2 regions of the Nocardia sp. CA-145437 genome follow, and region 2 is predicted to be linked to the other one. Evidence: riboswitches for the same ligand, from Rfam matches in the RefSeq annotation. Region 2 holds a riboswitch; the other holds the start of a gene.
What was found. Region 2 has a riboswitch for cobalamin ahead of metE (5-methyltetrahydropteroyltriglutamate--homocysteine S-methyltransferase). Riboswitches for the same ligand answer to the same signal wherever they lie in the genome.

Region 1 (5,307 bases), 2.3 Mb from region 2:
ACCTGTTCCTGCACGGCTGCGAATCGCTGCGCACCAACTTCGGACACAGCCCTTACCGCACCTGGCACACGCCGAACCGGGGCGCGCGAATGCTGTTCGGATTCGACAGCCTCACCTTCGACACCGATCAGCAGGGGACACGGTTCTTCAAGGAATGGAACACCGGCAAATCGTTCAGCCAGGCGTGGCAGGACGCGGCGCTGTCGATCTTCCACAACAATCACCGGGTGTCCTCGGCCGCCTGCGGCGCCACCGACCGTGAGGCGCAGGACCGGCTCTGGAACGAGCGGCTGTTCCATGGCGGCGCGGTCTCCGACGACTGGTACTGGTGGCGCTGGGCGGGTCAATTCCCCCTCGAAGTCGACCTGAGCATTCCCCTTCCGCGCCAACCGATGTCACTGCGCCTGGCCCGCCGCAGCGCCGACGCCGACACCGCGGCCGCCCTGGGTGAACGGCGCGGGCTCCGCGGCCTGCTCGCCGAGCCCGCGTCCCCGGTTACCGAGGAGACTTGCGCGCGAGCCGAATTCGAACCCCGGCTGGTCATGCACCCCGACGGCAGCTACCAGGCGTTCTACGCCGAGCCGGACCGCACCGCCAACGGCCGCACACCCGAAGAGATTCGCGACCTCGCCGACCGGGCCCTGCGAGAACTGGACCTCGGCCACGACCTCGCCCTGGCCGGAATGTCGGCCACCTTCCACGCGGGCGCGAGCCGCGACGGCGACACGGTGGCGGCCGCGGTGGCCGACTACACCCTGCACTACCGCCAGCTCCACGACGGTGTCCCCGCCGTCGCGGGCGGCGATGGCCAGCTCACCATGACCCTCGACCCGACCGGCCGACTCTGCTCGATCTCCGACACCACCGTCCCGATCCTGAGCGCCGAGCAGGTCCACCCGCCCACCACGGACGACACCGACGCCTGCACGGCCCTGACCGAGGCGACCGCCGCCCGCGCCGAATGCCTCGGCGGCCGTGCCCGTCTCGCCGTCGTCCCCGACTCCCGCGAGATCGGCTACCGCTACGACCGCGACGACGCGGCCCTCGTCGCCCGCCAGACGATCGAGATCACCGGCGGCCGCTTCCGGATCCGCGACATCGTCGAGGTCACTGTCTGAGGACGCACCGAGCCGCCGCATGCCCTGCCGGGACTCGTCAGGAGAACAGCCGAAGGCGCGCGGCCGCCTCGAGTTCCGCGGTGGCGTGACGGGAGGACGAGGCATCCCGCTCGCACCGTGCGCTCCGCCTGATCCCGCCGGTTCGGTCCCTCGGCTAGTCGGCGGGGATGATGCGGTAGCCGTCGGCGGTGGCGATGACGTCGGTGACCGCGCCCTTCGGGCGGCCGCAGCGGCGGTCGCAGCCGGACCAGTGCTGACGGCCGGCGACCACCACGTCGGCGGCGTCGAGACCGTCGCGGGCGAAACCCGGTGCGCCCGTGGGGAGCACGCGGGCGGAGTCGACGGCCTCGGCGACGTCGGCGCGGACGTCGGTGAGGGACTTCGCGCAGCCGGGCATGCCCGCGCAGGCGCTGACCTGGAGCCACGGGGACGCGGTGTCGAAGATCAAGCCCATGGGAGCCAGCACTCGGACCACCTGTTCGGCGGGCCATTCGTCGAGGTCGGCGAGGATCAGGCTGCGCCACGGGGTGACGATGATCGGGCATTCGACGGCGGCGAGGAATTCGGCCGTGCGGGCGGGGAGGGAGCCGAGGCGCACGCCCGCGCCGAGGGCCACCCGGCCGTCGGACTGGGTCATCCAACCGATCGGAAGGTCCTGGGGGCCGGGCGGTTCCAGGAGATCGCCGGCGACGTCGAGGTCGGGGTGGGCGGTGTGGAGGCGGTCGGTCAGCCGGGCCGCGCCGTCGGGGATCTCGTGCAAGCGCCAGTGGCCGTCGCGGAGGTCGAGGAAGCCGTCCGCGGCGGCGAGCATGAGGTCGACCGCGGCGTCGGTGGGCAGGCGGAGGCCGGAGTCCTTGCCCGCCAACAGGAGTGCGCAGGTGCGCTCGTCGAGCGCGTGCACGCCGATGTCGCCGCCCAGGCCGCTGACATCGCCGCGGCCGTCGTCGAGGGTGAACAGGACCCGGCCGGGCAGGTCGGCGTAGCGCGGCTGTGCGCGCAGTCCTTCGTCGAGAGCCGGAACCAGGGGATGCACATCGGTCCAGCCGCCGACGCGTCCCGACAGCGGCGAGGCGATGATGTTGCGCACCCGCTCGTGGGTGGCGCTGGGCAGCAGTCCGGCCGCGGTGAGCCGTTCGGTGAGCGCGGCCGCGTCGCGGACCTGCCGGAACTGGATGTTCCCGCGCGAGGTGAGCTCGATGTTCCCGTCGCCGAGGTCGGCGGCCGCTGCCGCGAGGGCCTGGAGCTGGGTGGGGGAGAGGAGTCCGCCGGGCACCCGGATACGGGCGAGGGGACCGTCGGCTGCTTCGTGCAGGCGCAGCACGCCCGGGCAGGAGTCGGGATCGGTTCGCGTCATGACGCCACCCAGCGTACGGAGGATGCCGAGGCCGGGCACGGCCGCCCGGGGGTCGGGTTCACTCGGTCACTATCTACATTTGGAGATATTGCAATCAAAATATGTGTTCCGGTGTGGCGGGGACAAAGAAAAGACTCCGGGACGGGGGAGTCTCGGAGTGGGGTTGCCGGATCGGTCGATTCGCCGGGCGGTTCAGCCCGCGCGGTGCGGTTCGATGGCCGCCGGCGCCCCGCGGCGGCGGGCGAAAGCGGGCGTCGTTTCCCAGGTGTCGTTGAGCAGGCTGGGGACATTGTGGTGGTCGGCGTGGTCGCGGTGCACGGTGGTGCTCATGACCGTGAGGCCGAACAGGATGGTCGACGCGCAGATGATCCCGGCGATGAGCGCCCACTGCGAGTGACCGGTGCCGGCGGCCGTGAGAGCCATGGCCAGCGTCGCGAAGGCAACCAGTACGCAAAAGTATCCCGACCAGGCAGCAAAGCGGTTCCGCCTGACCCATCCTGGAGTGAGTGGCATACCGGCAGCGTACGCGCCGACCGGTCGGTTCCGCAGGGGTGCGAGCCAGGATTGGCCGCACTGTGATCGGTGCCCGCCGGCGCCGACGCGGGCGCGATATCGGGCCCGCGACGGCGGCGCGATAGCATCGGCGAGCTCGTCGAACGGAAGAAAGCCGGTGCAATTCCGGTGCGGTCGCGCCACTGTGACAGTCAGACCTTCCCGGCGAGCGCCGAACCGTGCTGGGCGCGTCACCCTAGGAAGGCCGAGACCCTTGATCCTGTTGCTGTCCACCTCCGACACCGATCTGCTGAGCGCGCGCGCCAGCGGCGCCGCCTACCGGCTGGCCAATCCGGCCCGGCTGCTGCCGGACGACCTGCCGGTCCTGCTGAACGGTGTGTCGCTGGTGATCGTGCGTGTGCTGGGCGGGAAGCGGGCCTGGGAGGAGGGCCTCGAGACGGTGCGCGCCAGCGGAATTCCGATGGTCGCCCTCGGCGGTGAGATCGCGCCCGACGCCGAGCTGATGGAGTGCTCGACCGTGCCCGGCGGCGTCGCGGCCGACGCCCACAACTACCTGGCCGCGGGCGGCCCGCGAAACCTGCTGCAGCTGCACCACTTCCTGTCCGACACGGTGCTGCTCACCGGCGAGGGGTTCGAGCCGCCGGTCGAGATGCCGAGCTGGGGTGAGCTGGAACGGCACGCCTGCCCGGTTCCGGACGACGCGCCGACCGTGGCCGTGGTCTACTACCGCGCCCAGCACTTGGCCGGGAACACCGCCTACATCGACGCGCTGTGCACCGCCATCGAGGCCAAGGGCGCTCGCGCGCTGCCGATCTACTGCGCCTCGCTGCGTACCGCGGAGCCGGAGCTGCTCGCCACGCTCGGCGCCGCCGACGCTCTGGTGGTGACGGTGCTGGCGGCGGGCGGCACCAAGCCCGCGACCGCCTCGGCCGGCGGCGACGACGAGGCCTGGGACGTGGGCGCGCTCGCGGACCTGGATGTGCCGATCCTGCAGGGCTTGTGCCTGACCAGCGGGCGTGAGCAGTGGGAGGCCAATGACGACGGCCTGTCGCCGCTGGATGTCGCCACCCAGGTGGCGGTGCCGGAGTTCGACGGCCGCATCATCACGGTCCCGTTCTCGTTCAAGGAGTTCGACGCCGACGGGCTGTCGTCGTATGTGCCCGACGCCGAGCGCGCGGCCCGGGTGGCGGGTATCGCGGTGCGCTACGCGCGGCTGCGCCACATTCCGGTCGAGCGCAAGAAGGTCGCGATCGTGCTGTCGGCGTACCCGACCAAGCATGCCCGCATCGGCAATGCCGTCGGCCTGGACACCCCCGCCAGCGCCATCCGGCTGCTCACCGAGATGCGCGAGGCCGGTTACGACCTCGGCGCGCCCGGCGAGATCCCGGGCCTGGAGGCCGCGGACGGCGACGCCCTGATCCACGCGCTCATCGCCGCCGGCGGGCAGGACCCGGACTGGCTGAGCCAGGAACAGCTGGAGGGCAACCCGATTCGCATCGGCGCGGACCTCTACACCGGCTGGTTCGAGACCCTGCCGGAGGACCTGCGCGAGGCGGTCGTCGAGGCGTGGGGCCCGCCGCCGGGTGAGCTGTACGTGGACCGCTCCGCCGACCCGAAGGGCGAGATCGTCATCGCCGCCTTGCGTTTCGGCAATGTGGTGCTGATCGTGCAGCCGCCGCGCGGTTTCGGTGAGAACCCGGTCGCCATCTACCACGACCCGGACCTGCCGCCGAGCCACCACTACCTGGCCGCCTACCGCTGGCTGGCCGTCGCGGAGGGCTTCGCCGCCGACGCCGTGGTGCACCTGGGCAAGCACGGCAACCTGGAGTGGCTGCCCGGCAAGACCCTCGGCATGTCCGCCTCCTGCGGCACCGATGCCGCCCTCGGCGATCTGCCGCTGATCTACCCGTTCCTGGTCAACGACCCGGGCGAGGGCACCCAGGCCAAGCGCCGCGCCCACGCCACCCTGGTCGACCACCTGATCCCGCCCATGGCGCGCGCCGAGACCTACGGCGACATCTCGCGGCTCGAGCAGCTGCTCGACGAGCACGCCAATATCTCCGCGCTCGACCCGGCCAAGCTGCCCGCCATCCGCCAGCAGATCTGGACGCTCATGCGCGCGGCCAAGATGGACCACGACCTCGGGCTCACCGAACGCCCGGACGAAGAGGTCTTCGACGACATGCTGCTGCACGTCGACGGCTGGCTGTGCGAGATCAAGGACGTGCAGATCCGCGACGGCCTGCACGTGCTCGGCCAGGCCCCGGCGGGGGAGGCCGAGGTCGACCTGGTGCTGGCCATGCTGCGCGCCCGCCAGCTGTG
Region 2 (5,307 bases):
CGGCCCGGTGAGCATGCCCTTGACCGGTTTGCCGGTCAGCGACTGCGCGTAGGTGATCCAGTCGACGGTCATGGCCGCCGGTCGGGCCACGTCGCCGAACAGGATCGGCGGTCGCACGCACCGGGTGCCGTAGGACTGCACCCACCCGTTCGCGGTGGCCGCGAAACCGTCCAGCTGCTCGGCGAAGTACTGCACCATGTCATTGCGTTCGGGCTCGCCGTGCACCAGCACATCGAGACCGATCTCCTCTTGCAGCGCAATGACTTCGGCGATCTCGGCGCGCATGCGAGCGTCGTACTCGGCCCGGTCGATCTCGCCGCGGCGCAGGGCGGCGCGCGCCACCCGGATGCGGCCGGTCTGCGGGTAGGAACCGATGGTCGTGGTCGGCAGCGGCGGCAGGTCCAGCCGCTCCCGCTGCGACCGCCGTCGCTCCGCCGCGGGCGCCCGGCGCACGGCCGCCGCGTCCAGTGCGGCCAGCCGGTCACGCACCGCCGGGTCGCGCAGTCGCGCGTCGGATCGCCGGTCCAGCACCGCCGTTCGCGCGATCTCCAGCCGCTCCACGGCCGCGTCCTGCCCCTCATGCAGGACGGTGGCCAGCAGCCGGATCTCGGCGATCTTCTCGGTCCCGAACGCCAGCCAGGACCGCAGGCGCGGCTCCAGCTCCGGCTCGGCGGCGAGGCTGTACGGAACATGCAGCAGCGAGCAGGAACTCGACACCGCCACCGGGGCGCCACCTGCGGCGAGCGCGGCCAGCCCGGTCAGCGCCCGATCGGGATCGGTGCGCCACACGTTGTACCCGTCGACGACGCCCGCGACGAGCAACGTCCCGGAAAGCCGCTGCGCCGCGGCGATATCCGCGTCTCCACCCGACACCAGATCGACGGCGAGGCCCTCGATCCCGGAGTCCGCCAGCGCCGGCAGCGCCGCGCCCAGCCGGCCGAAGTACGAGGCCACCAGCAGATCGGGCCGCGCGGAGACCGAGGCCAGCCGCTGATACGCCGAACGCACCAGCGCCAGTTCGGTGTCCGTCAGGTCGGTGACCAGCACCGGCTCGTCGAGCTGTACCCAGCGCGCGCCCGCGGCCGCCAGCAGGCCCAGCAGCCGCTCGTACAGCGGCAGCAGGTCGGGCAGCCGATCCAGCAGCTCGCTGCCGTCCACCGACTTGGCCAGCTTCAGGAAGGTGACCGGTCCGATGATGACCGGCCGGGCCGGAATGCCCAGTGCCAGGGCCTCTTCCAGTTCGGCGAGCGGCTTGTCCGGGTGCAGGTCGAACCGGGTCGAGGCCGAGAGCTCGGGCACCAGATAGTGGTAGTTGGTGTCGAACCACTTGGTCATCTCGAGCGGCGCGATATCGGCGGTGCCGCGGGCGGCCGCGAAGTAGCGGTCCAGTTCGTCGGCGATGCCGTGCACCCGTTCCGGCAGCGCGCCCAGCAGCACCGCGGTGTCGAGCATCTGGTCGTAGTAGGAGAAGGTGCCCACCGGAACCGAGTCCAGTCCGGCGGCGTGCACCGCCAGGAGTTGCGTGGCGCGCAGGCCACCGGCGAGGCCGTGGAGCGCGGCGGCGTCGATCCGCCCCGCCCAGTACGCCTCGATCGCGCGTTTCAGTTCCCGGTTCGGTCCGATGCGGGGCAGCCCCAGCACCGTGGCGGTGAAAGTGTTGTCAGGGTTCAACATTGATGAACTCCACGGTCAGCAGTGATGACCGCCGCCCAATATGAGCGCACGCTGACGGAGCCCATGCATCGACCGTGCCCGGATCCGATCGGCGTAGCGCCCAGTCCACGAGGCGACGACCGCCGGATACGGCGTATCCGGCACGACGGGCAGGTCTTCGGACTCATGGGCATCGACCCGATACTCGGGCCGGCCCCGGCACGAGACCGAGGCGGACCTACCGGCCGTCGCTTCCCAGGCATGCGCCCAGTGCTGATGACGGCGTTCGTTCCCATTCACCGCTGCGGGACAGTCCCGGATTCCCACCGGGTTCCCTCTCACCCGGCGGCGCGCGAGCGCGGCGGCGGGCTTCGACGCCGTCGAATGGGTCAGGGGCTCCTCGACTCCACCTCCGGCGAACCAGTTGTGTTGGCGAATATAGCCCAGCGACAGCGCGATCCCCGCACGCGCGGCGTCGTCCCATCAGGTGGTCGACCCGGGCAGGCGGATTGACCAGCGGCGATGCGCTTTCGTATGGTTGATCGACGATGTCATGAGGAATCCGGTGCAATGCCGGAACGGTCGCGCCACTGTGAGCAGCCCGGTCTCCCCGCGAGACGGATGCGAGTCAGACCCTCACATCGTCGGTTCGATCGGCAACGGGGACGCGGAATCCCCCTGACTCAAAGGAGTCCTTCGTGGCTACCTCTTTCGCTCCTCGCTCCGGTCTCGGCAGCGGTGCGCTCGCGATCCCGTCCACCGCCCTGTGGCTGGTCGGCACCACCCTGCTGGCCCTGCTGGCCATCTACTTCATCGGCATCGATCAGGGTGCGGTGTCGGTGTTCGGCAGCGACATGCACGTGCACGAGTTCGTGCACGACGGCCGCCATTTCCTCGGTTTCCCCTGCCACTAGCACCGGGAATCGAGTAACCACAATGGAAAAGCGAATCATCGGCCGAGGAGTCCTGCTGGGGGCGCTCGGCGGAGCGCTGGCGTTCGTCTTCGCCCGGATCCTGTCCGAGCCGATCATCGACCGCGCCATCGCCTACGAGGGCGGCCGCGACGACGCGCAGATGGCGCTCGACAAGGCCGCCGGCAAGCCCATGGACATGGACCACGGGGCCGAGCTGTTCACCCGGGCACAGCAGCAGAATGTCGGTCTGGGCTTCGGCGTGATCGTGTTCGGCGCGGCGCTGGGCGCGCTGTTCGCGGTCGTCTACTTCCTGGCGCTGCGCAAGGCCGGGAAGATCTCGCCGCGGAATCTGGCGCTGCTGGTGTCGGGAGGCATGTTCCTGGCGCTGTACGCGGTGCCGTTCCTGAAGTACCCGGCCAACCCGCCGTCGGTCGGGAATCCGGACACCATCGAGGAGCGCACGGCCCTGTACGTGGGCCTGATCGCGATCACCGCGGTCGCGCTGGTGGCCGCGATCTGGCTGGGCCGCAGGCTCACCGCGCGCCTGGACAATTGGACCGCGTCGGTCGCCGCCGCGGCGGGATTCGTGGTGGTGATGGGCGCTCTGCTGGCACTGTTGCCGTCGTTCTCCGAAGCGCCGGAGCCGCTGCAGGACGCGTCGGGCACGATCGTCTTCCCGGGCTTCCCCGCCGACGACCTGTACCACTTCCGGCTGTACGCGTTCGCCGCCCAGCTCATGGTGTGGGCGGTCATCGGGGTCGGCTTCGCCTGGCTGGCGCCGCGTCTGCTCGGGGACCGCTCCCCGGCCGCGCCCGCCGTGGCGGCATGAGCGCGGTCACCCGTCTGACCCTGGTGACGCACGCGATCACCGATGCCGTGCAGTCCGCCCGCTTCCCGGCCGACGAACCGCTCAACCCGCTCGGGTCGCGGTCGGTCGAGCAGGCGGGCGGGCTGCCCGGCCCGGGGCCCGCGACGGTGCTCCACGCACCGGAGCTGCGGGCCGAACAGACCTGTCGGGCCCTGGGATTCACCGGGGCCCCGGAGCCCGCGCTGCGCGATCTGGACCACGGCGACTGGGCCGGGAAGGCGATGGACGACCTCGCACCCGAGCAGCTCATGGGCTGGCTCACCGATCCGGGCTTCCGCGATCACGGCGGCGAATCGATCACCGGGTTGATCGACCGCGTCGGCGACTGGCTGCACGGCCTGGCCGGGCGCGGCGACCGGATCGTCGCGGTGACGCACCCCGCGATCGTCCGGGCCGCGGTCCTGCGCACCCTGAACGCTCCCCCGCAGTCGTTCTGGCGCCTCGACATTCCGCCGCTGAGCGCCACCACCCTGAACCACCGCGCCCCGGCGTGGACGCTGCGCGCGACCGCGCTCGAGTTGGCGTCCTGAATCAGCCCGAGCCGGCGTCCTGAACCGTCAGGCGTGCGGCGGGAACTGGCCGTCCGCTGTCACCTTGGTGCCGTTGAGGGTGAAGGTGACGACGCTGGGACCGCCCTGCGGGCAGCACATCGGATCACTTCCGTTGAGCCAGCGGTAGGTCAGCGACAGCGAGTTCCGTGTCTTGCCGGTGACCTGCGTGTACATGTACGGGTCCGAGGTGGCGGTGCCGAGGTAGGTGCCGCCGGTGAAGAACAGCACGTGCGTATACGGGTGATTGGTGTTGGAGTTCACCATCATCCACGAGAGCACACCGTCACAGCCCGAGGCCAGCTCCACCTCCCCCGCCTGACCGGTCTGCCAGCCGCCCACCGGCGGCGGGGACAGCCGCGCGATGGCGGCCCGGGCCAGATCGGAGTTGATGTCGAAGCACAGCCCGTGCCCGCTCCCGGCGGGTGCGGTGCCCGGCTGCTGCGGCGCGGGACTCCCCGCCGCGGTGGTGGCCGGGCCGCCGGGGAGGGTCGCCACCGGACCGGCGGGACTGGTCGTCACCGGGCCGGTCGACGACCCCGGATCGCACGCGGTGGTCACCGCCACCACGGCGGCCGCCATCGCGAGCAGAGCCGCTGACCTGTTCTTCATGAGTCCTCCCCGAGCACGTGTCACGCCCTCATCATCGGCCGCGTGAGCAGCGGCGTTATCGAGAACCGCTGTGCGAGAATGCGGCATGAGCATCAAGATCGACGCGCTCGATTCCGCGCTGCTCCGGGAACTGGCGGCCGATCCGCGGGTGCCGATCCTGGAATTGGCGCAACGGCTCGGGATCGCGCGGAACACCGTGCAGGCGCGGATGAAACGGCTGGAGGCGGCCGGGGTGGTCCGGGGGTATCCGCCGGACGTGGATCTCGAGGCCATCGGTTTCGCGGTGCACGCATTCCTCGGCATCGAACTGGACCAGAACAAGATGAACGACATCGTGGAGTCGTTGCGCGCGTTCCCGAACGTGCTCGAGGTGCACGCCACCACCGGGCGCGGCGACCTGCTGGTCCGGGTGGCGGCCCGGTCACAGCCGGATCTGCTCGGCGTCATCCAGCGGGTGCACGCCATCACCGGCGTCAAGCACACCGAGACCATGCTGGCGCTGGCGACGCCCATCGAATACCGGTCGCTGCCGCTCGTCGAGCATCTGACCAGTCACCCGGCCCCCGACTGACCAGAATGCTGCGCAGGTCACAGTGTTCCAGATCACTTTTGAGCAGTCTGATCAACTTTTCGCGCGACTGTTGACACAGATCACCCTTCACGGCAGATTTCGCAGCACCGATCGCCTGGTCCCTTCGTTGCAGCTCACAAT

Region 1: another riboswitch for cobalamin. It lies ahead of cobN (cobaltochelatase subunit CobN); the one in region 2 lies ahead of metE (5-methyltetrahydropteroyltriglutamate--homocysteine S-methyltransferase).

The regions. Positions count from the first base shown of each region.
Region 1 is NZ_CP191204.1:4,000,052-4,005,358, reverse strand. It holds gene ACQPYY_RS18610 (DUF6345 domain-containing protein) at 1-1,118, shown strand, start outside; gene cobG (precorrin-3B synthase) at 1,273-2,472, opposite strand; gene ACQPYY_RS18600 (hypothetical protein) at 2,665-2,895, opposite strand; adenosylcobalamin-variant (AdoCbl-variant) riboswitch at 3,122-3,193, shown strand; gene cobN (cobaltochelatase subunit CobN) at 3,239-5,307, shown strand, end outside.
Region 2 is NZ_CP191204.1:1,722,849-1,728,155, reverse strand. It holds gene metE (5-methyltetrahydropteroyltriglutamate--homocysteine S-methyltransferase) at 1-1,674, opposite strand, end outside; cobalamin riboswitch at 1,806-2,014, opposite strand; cobalamin riboswitch at 2,185-2,311, shown strand; gene ACQPYY_RS07480 (CbtB domain-containing protein) at 2,352-2,567, shown strand; gene ACQPYY_RS07475 (CbtA family protein) at 2,590-3,396, shown strand; gene ACQPYY_RS07470 (histidine phosphatase family protein) at 3,393-3,965, shown strand; gene ACQPYY_RS07465 (LppP/LprE family lipoprotein) at 3,993-4,595, opposite strand; gene ACQPYY_RS07460 (Lrp/AsnC family transcriptional regulator) at 4,681-5,166, shown strand.